3 regions of the Arthrobacter sp. LjRoot78 genome follow, and region 1 is predicted to be linked to each of the others. Evidence: riboswitches for the same ligand, from Rfam matches in the RefSeq annotation. Region 1 holds a riboswitch; each other region holds the start of a gene.
The links. A riboswitch is a leader RNA that binds a small molecule or an ion and turns the genes downstream of it on or off. The one in region 1 is predicted to bind thiamine pyrophosphate.
Positions count from the first base shown of each region.

Region 2: it holds a riboswitch for thiamine pyrophosphate, as region 1 does, so the genes downstream of both, thiO (glycine oxidase ThiO) here and ACSQ1X_RS12130 (bifunctional hydroxymethylpyrimidine kinase/phosphomethylpyrimidine kinase) in region 1, are expected to answer to the same signal.
Region 3: it holds a riboswitch for thiamine pyrophosphate, as region 1 does, so the genes downstream of both, thiC (phosphomethylpyrimidine synthase ThiC) here and ACSQ1X_RS12130 (bifunctional hydroxymethylpyrimidine kinase/phosphomethylpyrimidine kinase) in region 1, are expected to answer to the same signal.

Region 1 is NZ_CAXUTG020000001.1:2,610,976-2,615,168, forward strand. Features, by position in the region: gene ACSQ1X_RS12130 (bifunctional hydroxymethylpyrimidine kinase/phosphomethylpyrimidine kinase) at 14-1,606, opposite strand; TPP riboswitch at 1,589-1,686, opposite strand; gene ACSQ1X_RS12135 (Rne/Rng family ribonuclease) at 1,802-4,193, opposite strand, start outside.
Region 2 is NZ_CAXUTG020000001.1:3,052,951-3,057,143, reverse strand. Features, by position in the region: gene ACSQ1X_RS14170 (RNB domain-containing ribonuclease) at 1-1,159, opposite strand, end outside; gene ACSQ1X_RS14165 (ferritin-like domain-containing protein) at 1,201-1,875, shown strand; gene thiE (thiamine phosphate synthase) at 1,876-2,556, opposite strand; TPP riboswitch at 2,583-2,702, shown strand; gene thiO (glycine oxidase ThiO) at 2,695-4,026, shown strand; gene thiS (sulfur carrier protein ThiS) at 4,023-4,193, shown strand, end outside.
Region 3 is NZ_CAXUTG020000001.1:2,714,798-2,718,990, forward strand. Features, by position in the region: gene ACSQ1X_RS12650 (hypothetical protein) at 1-358, opposite strand, end outside; gene ACSQ1X_RS12655 (VOC family protein) at 471-1,343, opposite strand; gene ACSQ1X_RS12660 (amidohydrolase family protein) at 1,423-2,511, opposite strand; TPP riboswitch at 2,596-2,703, shown strand; gene thiC (phosphomethylpyrimidine synthase ThiC) at 2,698-4,193, shown strand, end outside.

The DNA of each region.
Region 1 (4,193 bases):
GAACCGTGCCCCACTACCTTACCGGCTCTGGAACACTTTGCGGTTCAGCATGCACGCGCGGCGCGTCGAAAAAATCCACCTCGTAGCGGCACGACTGCCGGAAGGCCAGCCGCATGGCCTGCCGTTCCACTTCGGAGGCGGCCTGTGCGGCGTCGTCGGTGATTCGCACCGCTTCCCTGGTGGCGGCGGCGAATTCTTCGTCCGCGTACGTGCGAAGCCAGTCGGCGTAGGGATGGCCCGACGGCGACCCGGCCGCCTGGAACTGACCGTGCAAGGTGGCACCCACCTCGGCGTACAGCCAGAAGCACGGCAGCACGGCGGCCACGAGCACTCCGTAGCTTCCGGAAACAGATGAGGCCAGCAGGTGGTCCACGTAGGACTTGGTGACCGGTCCCAAGGCGGCGTCCACGTTCCGGGTGCTGAGCCACGTCCTGTGCAGTTCGGACTCGACTTCCAAGCATTGCTGTGCCGACCGTGCCCAGAAGAGCTGCTCGGCCTCGGTGGGGGCAATAGCGGCGGCACGGGACAAGACCCTGGAATAGCCGTTCAGGTAGATGGCGTCCTGGGCAAGGTAATACGCGAAGTGCTGCTCGGTAAGGGAGCCGTCGGCCAGGCCGCGGATGAAGTCCAGCCCGTAGATGTCGTCCAGGTCCGGCCCGGCGTCCTGCCGGAGCGCCTCTGCGAACTCTCCTGCAGCCAGCGCATCCTGGCCCTTCGGGGCCAGATGGTGGAAATGGTGTACCGGGCCGTTGCCCGTTCCCACCTCCAGTGCTTCGGCTTCCCGGAGCGCTCCCTGCAGCCACGGCTTCACTGCCCGCAGGGATGCCTCCCAATCCCCCAGCCTTGCCTGCGCGGTGGCCATGCCCGATGACAGGGAACAGCCGGTGCCGTGGCTGTTCCTGGTGTCGATCCGCGCGCCCGGGACCACCACAACGTCCTGGGCGAGCAGCCCTTCGGTGTTGACGAGGGCGTCGGGGCACGCGCCGCCCTCGAGGTGTCCGCCCTTGACAAGGACGGTGGTGCCGGCCTGCGCAGCGAGGCGTTTGCCCTGGGCGAGTGCCGCTTCCCAGTCGTTCGCCAGGGGTTCGCGGAGCAGCATCGCCAGTTCGGCCAGGTTCGGCGTGATGAGGTCGGCCAGGGGCAGCAGTTCGCGCAGTTCCTCCTCGGCAGCCTTCTGCAGGAGCCGGTCCCCGCTGGTGGCGACCATCACGGGGTCGAGAACCACGACGGCGGGACGGGCTTTCCCAAGCCAGCTGCGGACGGCGGCAATCACCGCAGAGTCGCCCAGCATGCCGATTTTGACGGCATCGATGCTGATGTCATCGCTAATGGCCTCGAGCTGCGCAGTCAGGAAGCCGGCCGGCGGAACGTGGACCGCCCGGACGCCGTGGGTGTTCTGTGCCGTCAGGGCAGTAATGGCAGCCATGCCGTATCCCCCGTTAGCGGCAATGCTCTTGAGGTCCGCCTGGATCCCCGCCCCGCCGGACGGGTCGGAGCCGGCGATGGCCAGCACCCTCGGGGTACTGCGCAAGGGGGCGCTGCCTCCTGGTGCGGGCGCTGCGGCGTTGGCAGGGGTGGGCAGGAATGATGAAGCCAAAGGAGACATCCCTTCGCCGGTGCTAACCGGACAGGTTCAACGGGTCTGGATCTCAGCCGGCCCTGTGCGCGGCACCCCGTGTCAGTCCCCTAGCCTAGCTTTTCCCTGCAACGAACTCGCGGGTACGGCCCGAAACCGGCGTATTGCTACGCCTGTTCCGGGCCGCACCCGCGGTGTCAGCTGGCCGGATCAGAGCCTGCCGGATCAGAGCTCCGAAGCCGGGACCCCCACGCCAAGGATGATCGGCTCGTTGGCCGGCGCTTTGGCGGGCGCGTCCTTCTTTGCCGGCTCAGGTGCCTTAGCTTCGTGGGTGTGCCCTGATGCGGCGACCGGGGCAGTCTCGTGGTGCTCCACGGACGTCTCGTTCGCTGCGCCCTGGGCACGGCTCGCGCTCCGGTTGCGGCGGGGACGGCGGGCCCGGCCCTGCACCGCAGTGTGGTCGGTGTAGTCGGCTTCAGGAGCCTGCGCCGCCTGTACCTGCGCCGCCGGCGTTTTGGCCGCCTGCACCTGGGCCGCCGGTGCCTGCGGTTCAACCGGTGATGCCGGCGCCTCAGCCGCGGCAGGTTCGCCAAGGTGGGCGAATGCCTCAGCCAGGCGGTCAAGGGTCAGGGCCGCTCCGGAGGCAGGAGCTTCCCCGGCATGCTCAACGAACGGCAGAGCCACTTTTTCGCCGCCGAACGTCAGGACGGCCGCCGGCCGCCCTGCAGCAGCCACCTCGGCTTCCGACACCTTAGCGGGCCGGGCCGTAGCGGGTGCAGACGGGGTGGCCTGCGTCGGACCCGACTTGGCCGGCGTCCCCGCTTGCCCGGAAAGTACCTGCCCGGCCGGGGCCTGGGCGCCCTGTGCCTGGGCCGCCAGTGCCTGGCCCACTGCCTGTGCTGCCGCGGCCGCGGCCGCAGGTGCTGCATGGCCTGCCTCGGCATCGTGCAGGTGGGCAGCATGCGCTGCCGCTGCGATGTTGGCCAACGCCACGCGTGTCGCTTCAGCCTTGGCATGGCGCTCGGCGTCCGTGGGCTCGTGGTGCACCGGAGCCGGCGTCAGCGGAGCAGCCTCGGAAGACGGCTGGCCGCCCTTGCCCCGGCGGCGGCTCTTACGCTCCGTACGGGGAGGCTGCTGGGCTTCCGTCCGCGGCACGTGGTGCTCGGCGGCCACAACGTTGGCGCGGCGGTGCTCCACGGGCTCGTCGTGGGTGACAATGCCGCGGCCGGCGCAAGCCTCGCACTGCTCGCCGAAGACTTCCAGGAGCCCGGTACCCATGCGCTTGCGGGTCATCTGCACGAGGCCCAGCGAGGTCACTTCAGCAACCTGGTGCTTGGTCCGGTCGCGTCCGAGGCACTCCACCATGCGGCGAAGCACGAGGTCGCGGTTGGATTCGAGCACCATGTCGATGAAGTCAATGACGATGATGCCGCCGATGTCGCGGAGCCGCAGCTGGCGCACCACTTCCTCGGCCGCTTCCAGGTTGTTCTTGGTAACGGTTTCCTCAAGGTTGCCGCCGCTGCCGGTGAACTTGCCGGTGTTGACGTCCACCACGGTCATGGCTTCGGTGCGGTCGATCACCAGGGAGCCGCCGGAAGGCAGGAAGACCTTGCGGTCCAGGGCTTTGTGGATCTGCTCGTCGATCCGCCAGGCCGCGAAGATGTCCGTGTCCTTGGTCCACTTTTCGAGCCGGCCCACCAGGTCCGGGGCCACATAGGTGACGTACGCCTCGATGGTGTCCCAGGCTTCCTCGCCGGAAACGATCAGCTTGGAGAAGTCCTCGTTGAAGACGTCGCGGACTACCTTGATGGTGAGGTCCGGTTCGCCGTAGAGAAGCTCCGGCGCAAGGATTTTGGTGGACGTGGCCTGGCCCTCGATGCCTTCCCACTGGGCGCGCAGGCGGTTGATGTCGTGCGTCAGCTCTTCCTCGGACGCGCCCTCGGCGGCCGTGCGGACAATCACGCCGGCATCTTCCGGAAGGCGGTCCTTGAGGATCCGCTTGAGGCGGTTGCGCTCGACGTCGGGCAGCTTGCGGGAGATCCCGGTCATGGAACCGCCGGGAACGTAGACGAGGTAGCGGCCGGGCAGGGAGATCTGGCTCGTGAGGCGGGCGCCCTTGTGGCCGACCGGGTCCTTGGTGACCTGGACCAGTACGGAGTCGCCGGACTTCAGCGCGTTCTCGATCCGGCGCTGCTTGCCCTCGAGGTTGACGGCGTCCCAGTTGACCTCGCCGGCGTACAGTACGGCGTTGCGGCCGCGTCCGATATCCACGAAAGCGGCTTCCATCGAGGGCAGGACGTTCTGGACCTTGCCCAGGTATACGTTGCCGATCAGGGAGTCCTGCTGGGTCTTCGAAACGAAGTGCTCGGCCAGGACGCCGTCTTCCAGGACGCCGATCTGGATTCTGTCGTCTCGCTGGCGGACGATCATCTGGCGGTCCACGGATTCACGGCGGGCCAGGAACTCCGCCTCGGTGATCACGGTACGGCGGCGGCCGGTGTCGCGTGATTCGCGGCGGCGCTGCTTCTTGGCCTCAAGCCGGGTGGAGCCCTTGACGGACGTGACGCGGTTGTTGACCGGCGCCTCGCTGATGGCCCGGGGCGCACGGACGCGGGTC
Region 2 (4,193 bases), 440 kb from region 1:
CCGGCAGGGACGGCAGGGCGTCACGGGCCCAGCCGGGGACAGCAGTGCGGTTGCTCAGCGCCTCGCAGATCACCAGGACAAAACGGTCTATCAGCCGCCGCAGCGGGGCCGTGGTGTGCGCGTAGGCAGCTCCGATTGCCGACTGGATGGCGTCCTTCGGCACTGTGCCGTCAAAGGGCGTATAGCCGGCGCCCCGGAACAACATGCCGGCGGAATGCAGGATGGCCAGCTGCCTGGGGTCCGTGGGATCAAGGGAGCGCAGGTACTCCCCGTAGCTCGCCCGGCCGTCCCAGGGCTTTCCGAGCGCGTTCGTCTGCCGTTTGAAGTGCAGGAGCGAGCGTTCGTCGGGCGAAGGCATGGTCCGCAGGATCCCCACTTTGCCTTCCAGCATCAGGTCCGCCGCAGCCATGCCGGTCATGAGGGAGATCTGGGCGTTCCAGTCCTCCACCGGAAGGGACGGAGCAGCGACAATGCGGTAGCCGCCGTCGGGCAGCTGTTCAATGTCCTGTTCCGGCATGTTCAGGCTGGCTCCGCCGCGCAGCCTCTCCAGTTCCACCCGCTTGAGCCCCACTTCCTTGAGCAGCTGCAGGACGGGGGCGGCAGTGCCGGCATCGAGTTCGGCCTGGACGCCCTTGTAGCTGAGCTTGGCACGGCTCCGGATTTTGGCACGGCGCACCAGCACTGACTGCACGCGGGCCCCCGCGTCCAGGCTGAACTCCCAGACGAAAGCGGAGCACATTTGTCCGGCCAGCAGGCTGCCCGCCTGTTCGCTGATGACTTCCGGGTGAAGCGGAATCCGGCCGTCCGGGGCGTAGAACGTCTGCCCCCGGCGGCGTGTTTCGGCGTCCAGCGCCCCGCCGGGTGCCACAAAGGACGGCACATCGGCGATGGCGTAGAAAACCTTGTACCCGTCGCCTGACCGCTCGATGAACAGGGCCTGGTCCAGGTCCGTGGACGACGCCGGATCTATGGTCACAAAGCCCACATCCGTGAGGTCCAGGTCCGGCATCTTGTGTTCCGCAATGGCCGCCAGCGCATCCTGAAGGACATCATCAGGAAACGGCCCCGGCAGCTCCAACTCCGTACGGAGCGCGTTCAACGCGTCGGCCAACCGGTTGGTCTGTTCGTGGACACTTGGAGTCAGGCGATGATGGGACACGAAAGTCAGGTTAGCTCCATTTCCGCCATTAGTCTTGGACGATGAGCTCAACCCCGGCTGACACTGCTCGCTACAACCGCTTCGTCGCGGACCTGTTCGGAATGATGGCCTACGGCGAGCTTTCGGCCTTTGAGCGGTTTGCCGCCGACGCACGGTATTCACCCACCCTCCACGACCGGGCGGTGCTCGGCAGGATAGCCGTAGTGGAGTTCCGGCACTACGAACTGGTGAGCGCCCGGCTCGAGGCCAGGGGGATCGACGCCGAGGACGCCATGTTGCCTTTCCAGCCAGCCGTGGACTACTTCCATTCGCGGACACGCCCGGCCGACTGGTACGAATCGCTGATGAAGGCCTACGTCATCGACACGGTCTCTGCCGACTTCTACCGGGCCATCTCACAATACGTCGACGCCGAAACGCGGGAACTCATCGAACAGATCCAGGCCTCCGATGAAACGACGGAGGTTCTCCGCGACCGGCTCAAGGGTGCCCTCGCCGATGATCCCAGGCTCGCCTCCAGGCTGGCGCTGTGGGGCAGGCGGCTGCTGGGCGAAGCCCTGACCCAGGCGCAGCGCGTCAGCTATGAGCATGCGTTCCTGGGAAGCCTGATCGGCGGCGAGGACACCGCCGAGGCGAAAGACCTGGTCAGCGGCCTGATCGCCGGGCTGGCGGAAAACCACTCCAAGCGGATGACGCAGCTCGGACTGACCGGATAGTCAGGATGCGCCGGTGTCGAGCGCTTCGAGCAGTGACCGCGCGGCCGCGGCGGGATCGTCCGCCTCGGTGATGGCGCGGACCACCACAATCCGCTGCGCCCCTGCAGCCACCACCTGCTCAACGTTGCCCAGGTCAATGCCGCCGATGGCGAACCACGGAACCGTCGTCCCGGCGGCCGCTTCTTTGCCGGCGGCGCTTGCCGCGTAGCGGAGCAGGTCGAGGCCGACGGCGGCCCGCCCCGGCTTCGTGGGGGTGGCCCAGACCGGCCCCACGCAGAAGTAGTCCAGTCCTCCGGTACCGCGGGATGCGGCCCTGGCGGCGTCGATCTGCCCGGTGCTGTGCGTTGACAGGCCGATGAGGGCTTCGTTGCCGAGGAACTTCCGGGCCGCCGCCAGCGGAAGATCCTTCTGTCCGATGTGGAGCACGGGCGCGCCGGAAAGCGAGGCGATGTCCGCGCGGTCGTTGACCGACCACAGGCGCCCGTGGCGGCGCGCAGCGGACTCCAGCACAGCAAGAAGTTCGAGCTCTTCGGCCGCCTCCAGGTTCTTGTCGCGGAGCTGGATGATGTCGACGCCACCGGCGTAGGCGGCATCCACGAAGTCTTCGAAATCGCCGCGGTCCGTGCGGGCGTCAGTGCAGAGGTACAGGCGGGCATCGGTGAGGAGAGCTTGCTCGGTCATGGCACCAGCCTAGTTCCCCTAAACTGGGGGAGTACCGCGGGAGCCCGCAGCAGCTGTCACAAAGCTGCAGGGCTGAGAGGGCGTCAGAGCCGACCGCTTGACCTGATCCGGTTAGTACCGGCGTAGGGAAGGATGACTATGGCCCCGCATACCCCAGCAGGCAGCCCCGCCGCGCGCAGCCGCGACATCAGCGCCGACGTCGCCGTGGTTGGCGGCGGAATCATCGGCCATGGCATCGCCTGGGAGGCCCGGCAGTCGGGCCGGTCCGTGGTGCTCATCGATGACGCGCCCGGTACGGGAGCGAGCTGGGCCGCCGCCGGCATGCTGGCACCGGTCAGCGAACTCCATTACCAGGAGGAGGACCTCCTGGAGCTCATGCTTCACTCCTCCGGGCTGTGGCCCGCGTTTGCGGCGAGCCTTGAAACCGAGGGGGTTCCCGGGGAATCCGGCAGCGGCGGCCGGGACACCGGCTACCTCACGACGTCGACCCTCGCCGTGGGGGCCGACGCCGCCGACCGCCGCGCGCTCGCCGACCTGCGCGGCGTCCAGCTGTCGAGCGGCCTCACCGTGGAACCGCTGACCGTCAGGGAAGCGCGGGCACGGGAGCCGTTGCTGAGTCCCGGGATCTCCTGTGCCTTCGACATCCCGGCGGACCACCAGGTGGATCCCCGAAAGCTCCTCGCCCTCATCGCGGAGTCGCTGGCAGGTTCCGCCGTGCGCCGGCGGGCGGCCGGCCTGCTGTGGGAGGACGGGCGGGTCAGCGGCGTCAGCCTGGCCGGGGGAGGTGCAGTGCACGCAGCGGAGACGATTATTGCCAACGGGCTGGAGTCTGCGTCCCTCGGCGGGCTGCCCGCGGGACTGAAGCTGCCCCTCCGCCCGGTGTACGGGGACATCCTGCGGCTGCGGGTCCCCGCCTACCTGCGGCCGCTGCTGACATCCACCGTCCGCGGCATGGTCCATGGGGTTCCCGTCTACATCGTGCCCCGGCAGGACGGAACCGTGGTGATCGGGGCCACGCAGCGTGAAGACGCCCTCCCGGGGGCAGACGCTGCGGACCTTGGAGCCGGACACGCAACGCCGGTCCGTTCAGCCGTTTCAGCCGGCGGCGTCTACCAGCTGCTCCGTGACGCGCAAGTGCTGGTTCCGGCCGTCGCCGAACTGGAACTCCTGGAAGCCACGGCAAGGGCGCGTCCGGGAACGCCGGACAACGCGCCGCTGCTGGGGCGCGTAGCCGCTGCGGGAACCGGCAAGGACGTCGAAGGGCTGATCATTGCCACCGGATTCTTCCGGCACGGCGTCCTGCTCACTCCTGCGGCAGCGTCCATCTGCAGGGAGCTCATGGACGGCACCGCCGACGTCCGCTGGGCGCCTTTCCGGCCCGACCGGTTTTCCGGCCTTTCGCCAACGCCGGCAACACCGGCAACGCCACCGAACATCGTCACAATTGACCCGAACAAGGAAACAGCATGAACATCACACTGAACGGCACCGTCCATGCGGTGGACGACGGAGCGTCTGTCACCACCCTCATCAGCCAGGTCACTGGCAGGAACCTCGCCCCCAACGGGCAGGCCGCCGACGGCCGGAAGCTGGGCGTCGCAGTGGCCCGGAATTCCGAGGTGGTGCCGCGCAGCCAG
Region 3 (4,193 bases), 100 kb from region 1:
CGAGGGCCTCGTCGGAGCCGAAAGGCATGTCCTCTTCGGCCGCCCACCTGGCGGCAACATCCTCCAGAACGTTGCCCTCGCCCTCGGTCTCGTAACTGAGGAGTTCCGCGAGCGCCCGGACCATCGCAGCCGGTACGCCCAGGAGGGAATCGCTGGCCACGTCCACCATGGCGAGTTCATAGTCCGCCCCAGCCGCGTGCACGGCCGCTCCTGCCAGGTCGCCGAGCTGCTCAATCTCGAAATCGCTGATGTCCGGAATCCGCAGCGAGTCCGGAGCCGCGGGCCCGCCGCCCTCAAGTGCCCCCGCGCGCTTGAGCGCCTCATCGTGGGTGGAAACAAAGATTTCAGTGAAACCCATGGAAATCATCCTCATTCCGTCGGCGCTGCAATGGTCCCGTCGGGCACCTTCGCAGCTGCCCCGGACTTCCGGAATCAGCCTAACGCAGAAGGACGCGCAGGTCAGCGACGCCTCAGCGGACGGCGACGCGGATCCGGTTGCGCCACGGATCCTCGAAACGCAGCTCCGCTCCCGTGTGGTGGGACGCCGCACCGGCAACCCGCAAACGGTCGGCGAGCGCGCCGACGTCGTCCGTTCCCGGCACTTCGATCAGGACTTCGCCCAGGCCAAGGGTGTCCTTACGGGGCCCTGCGCCGCGGCTGTTCCAGACGTTCATTGCCATGTGATGGTGGTAGCCGCCGGCGGAGACGAACAGGGCCTGCCCGTGCCATCCGGCGGTTTTCTCGAAACCAAGGGTGCCCACGTAGAAGTCATGGGCCGACTGGACGTCGCCCACCTGAAGGTGGACGTGCCCGACGCCGGCATGCGCCTCACGCTGCCCGCTTACCGCTTCCTCGGTCAGGAATTCCTGCAGGAACCGCTGCGGCGGGAGGGCAAGGCTGTCCATGACCACATTGGTCCCCTCCCAGGACCAGTCGCTACGGGGACGGTCCCAGTACAGCTCGATGCCGTTGCCCTCGGGGTCGCTGAAGTAGAAAGCCTCGCTGACGAGGTGGTCGGCGCTCCCGGTGAACAGCCGCGGCTCATACCGGGCCGCTGAAGCCACCGTGGCAGCGAGCGCCGGCCTGTCCCCGAAGAGCAGGGCCGTGTGGAACAGTCCGGCTTCACCCCGGGCCGGAAGGTTGAGCCCGGGTGCGGGTGCGAGATGGACCAGGGGCGTTCCGCGCCGGCCAAGGTACACGCCGCCATCCTGCTCAGCCACGACCTCCAGCCCGAGCGCGCGCTGGTAGTAATCGGTCATCAGCTTCATGTCCCCCACCTTGAGCATCACCGTGCCCATGGCGAGATCCGCCGGCAGCAGGTCCTTGCTGGATTCTGTGGTCATGGCAACTCCAAACTCCCGAAACTCCGCCTCCGGTCCTCCGGTGACGCTTACATAGAGTTAAATTACTTGAACCTTCAATTTATTCCTGGTGGAGCTGCCGACCGCGAAGAATGATGTAGGTGAGGTTCCGCAGCGTTTCCGGATTGATCCTGGGGTCCTGTTCGCACAGTACGACGTCGGCGCTGGCACCCTCGGCGATACCGTCCGCTCCCAGCCACTTCCGGGCGCCCCACGACGCCGCGTCGAGCGCCGTCGCCGCCGGCAGGCCGGCGGTGTGGAGCGCATGGATCTCATCCACTATCCGGCCGTGGCCGATGACGCTGCCCGCGTCTGTCCCGGCGTAGATCGGCACGCCCGCCTCGAAAGCTTCCACAATCCGCTCGTTCCGCCGCTGCCACAAGGCGCGCATGTGTGCTGCGTAAACCGGAAACTTTGCTTCCGCCCGGGCCGCGATGTCCGGGAACGTCGCAATATTGATCAGCGTGGGAACAATCGGGACGCGTTGTTCCACGAAGCGGGGTATGTGCCGTGGCAGGAGTCCGGTGCCGTGTTCGATGCAGTCGATGCCGGCGTCGAGCATGTCATCCAGCGTCTCCTCGGCGAAACAGTGCGCCGTCACCCGGGCACCTTCATCGTGGGCGGCGCGGACAGCATCCCGGACCACGGCGGCGGGGAACGACGCCGAAAGGTCACCGGCGTCGCGGTCGATCCAGTCCCCCACGATCTTGACCCAGCCGTCACCCGCGAGCGCCTGCTTGCGCACCGCCTCGACCAGTCCGTCCGGCTCAACTTCGACGGCGAATCCCCGCAGATAGCGGCGGGTCCTGGCAATGTGGCGTCCCGCCCGGATGATCCGCGGCAGCTCCGGACGCTGCTGGATCCAGCGCGTGTCATGTACCGCTCCCGCGTCGCGGACCAGCAGCGTGCCGGCCATCAGGTCCGTGACGGCCTGCTCCTCGGCGATGGACTCGGACACATCGCCGTCAGGTCCAAGACCGATGTGACAGTGTGCGTCCACGAGGCCCGGAAGCACCCAGCCATCCAGCACCACATCCGGCGGACCCGCCGGCCGACTGAACGTCAGCCTGCCGTCCACGGCCCAGAGGCCGTCCCGTTCCTGGTCTGGAGCGGTCAGCACCGTTCCGGTGAATTCGATGATTCCACGCATGCCTCAAGCCTAGACCGCCGGTTCCGGTCGTTGGATGTGAACGTCGTGTGACGTGGACGCTGCCCGGGCCTGTGGTAGCTTCGTCTACGACCACACGGGTGCCCCTGCAGGGGCTGAGATCGGGCTGACGCGGCCTGCGACCGTTGAACCTGTCCGGGTAATGCCGGCGAAGGAAGTGAGTATTCCGTGAATACACCAGAAACACAGCTGTCCCGTGCCCAAAATGGATCCACCGCCGGCCAGGCGGGCACTCATGAAACGCAGTCCCTGAAGTCCCATTCACTGGCCTTCATCGCCGACGAAGCCACCGGGATCCGGGTGCCGGTGACCGAGATTGCCTTGGAGGACTCGCCGGGCGGCGCGGCAAACCCGCCGTTCCGGGTCTACCGGACAGCGGGGCCCGGCAGCGATCCCGTGGTGGGACTGGAACCGTTCAGGACCCGGTGGATTGAATCCAGGGCGGACACCGAGCCGTACAGCGGCAGGGAACGGAACCTCCTCGACGACGGGAAGTCGGCCGTGCGCCGAGGCGCTGCCTCCGCGGAGTGGAAGGGCGCGCAGCCGGTGCCCCGCCGCGCTGTCGCGGGACGGACCGTCACGCAGATGCATTACGCCAGGAAGGGCGTGGTGACTCCCGAAATGCAGTTCGTCGCACTGCGGGAAAACTGCGATGTTGAGCTGGTGCGCAGCGAAGTTGCCGCGGGCCGCGCCATCATCCCCAACAACATCAACCACCCGGAATCCGAGCCGATGATCATCGGCAAGGCCTTCCTTGTGAAGATCAACGCCAACATCGGCAACTCGGCTGTTACCAGCTCCATCGCCGAGGAGGTCGACAAGCTGCAGTGGGCCACCCAGTGGGGTGCCGACACGGTGATGGACCTTTCCACCGGAGACGACATCCACACCACCCGGGAATGGATCATCCGCAACTCGCCGGTGCCGATCGGCACCGTGCCCATCTACCAGGCCCTGGAGAAGGTCAACGGCGAGGCCAACAAACTGACCTGGGAAATTTTCCGCGACACGGTGATCGAACAGTGCGAGCAGGGTGTGGACTACATGACCATCCACGCCGGAGTCCTGCTGCGCTACGTTCCGCTGACGGCCAACCGCGTCACCGGCATCGTCTCCCGCGGCGGATCCATCATGGCAGGGTGGTGCCTGGCCCACCACCAGGAGAACTTCCTCTACACGCACTTCGACGAGCTGTGCGAGATCTTCGCCAAGTACGACGTTGCGTTCTCGCTCGGCGACGGGCTGCGGCCCGGCGCGACGGCGGACGCGAACGACGCCGCCCAGTTCGCCGAGCTGGATACTTTGGCTGAGCTGACGCAGCGTGCCTGGGAATTCGATGTCCAGGTGATGGTGGAAGGCCCGGGGCATGTGCCGTTCCACCTTGTCAGGGAAAACGTGGAGCGCCAGCAGGAACTCTGCAAGGGAGCTCCCTTCTACACCCTGGGGCCGCTAGTCACGGACATAGCTCCGGGCTATGACCACATCACCTCCGCCATCGGCGCCACGGAAATCGCCCGCTACGGCACGGCCATGCTCTGTTACGTCACACCCAAGGAACACCTGGGGCTGCCGAACAAGGACGACGTGAAGACCGGCGTGATCACCTACAAGATCGCCGCCCACGCCGCCGACCTCGCCAAGGGCCACCCGGGGGCACATGAACG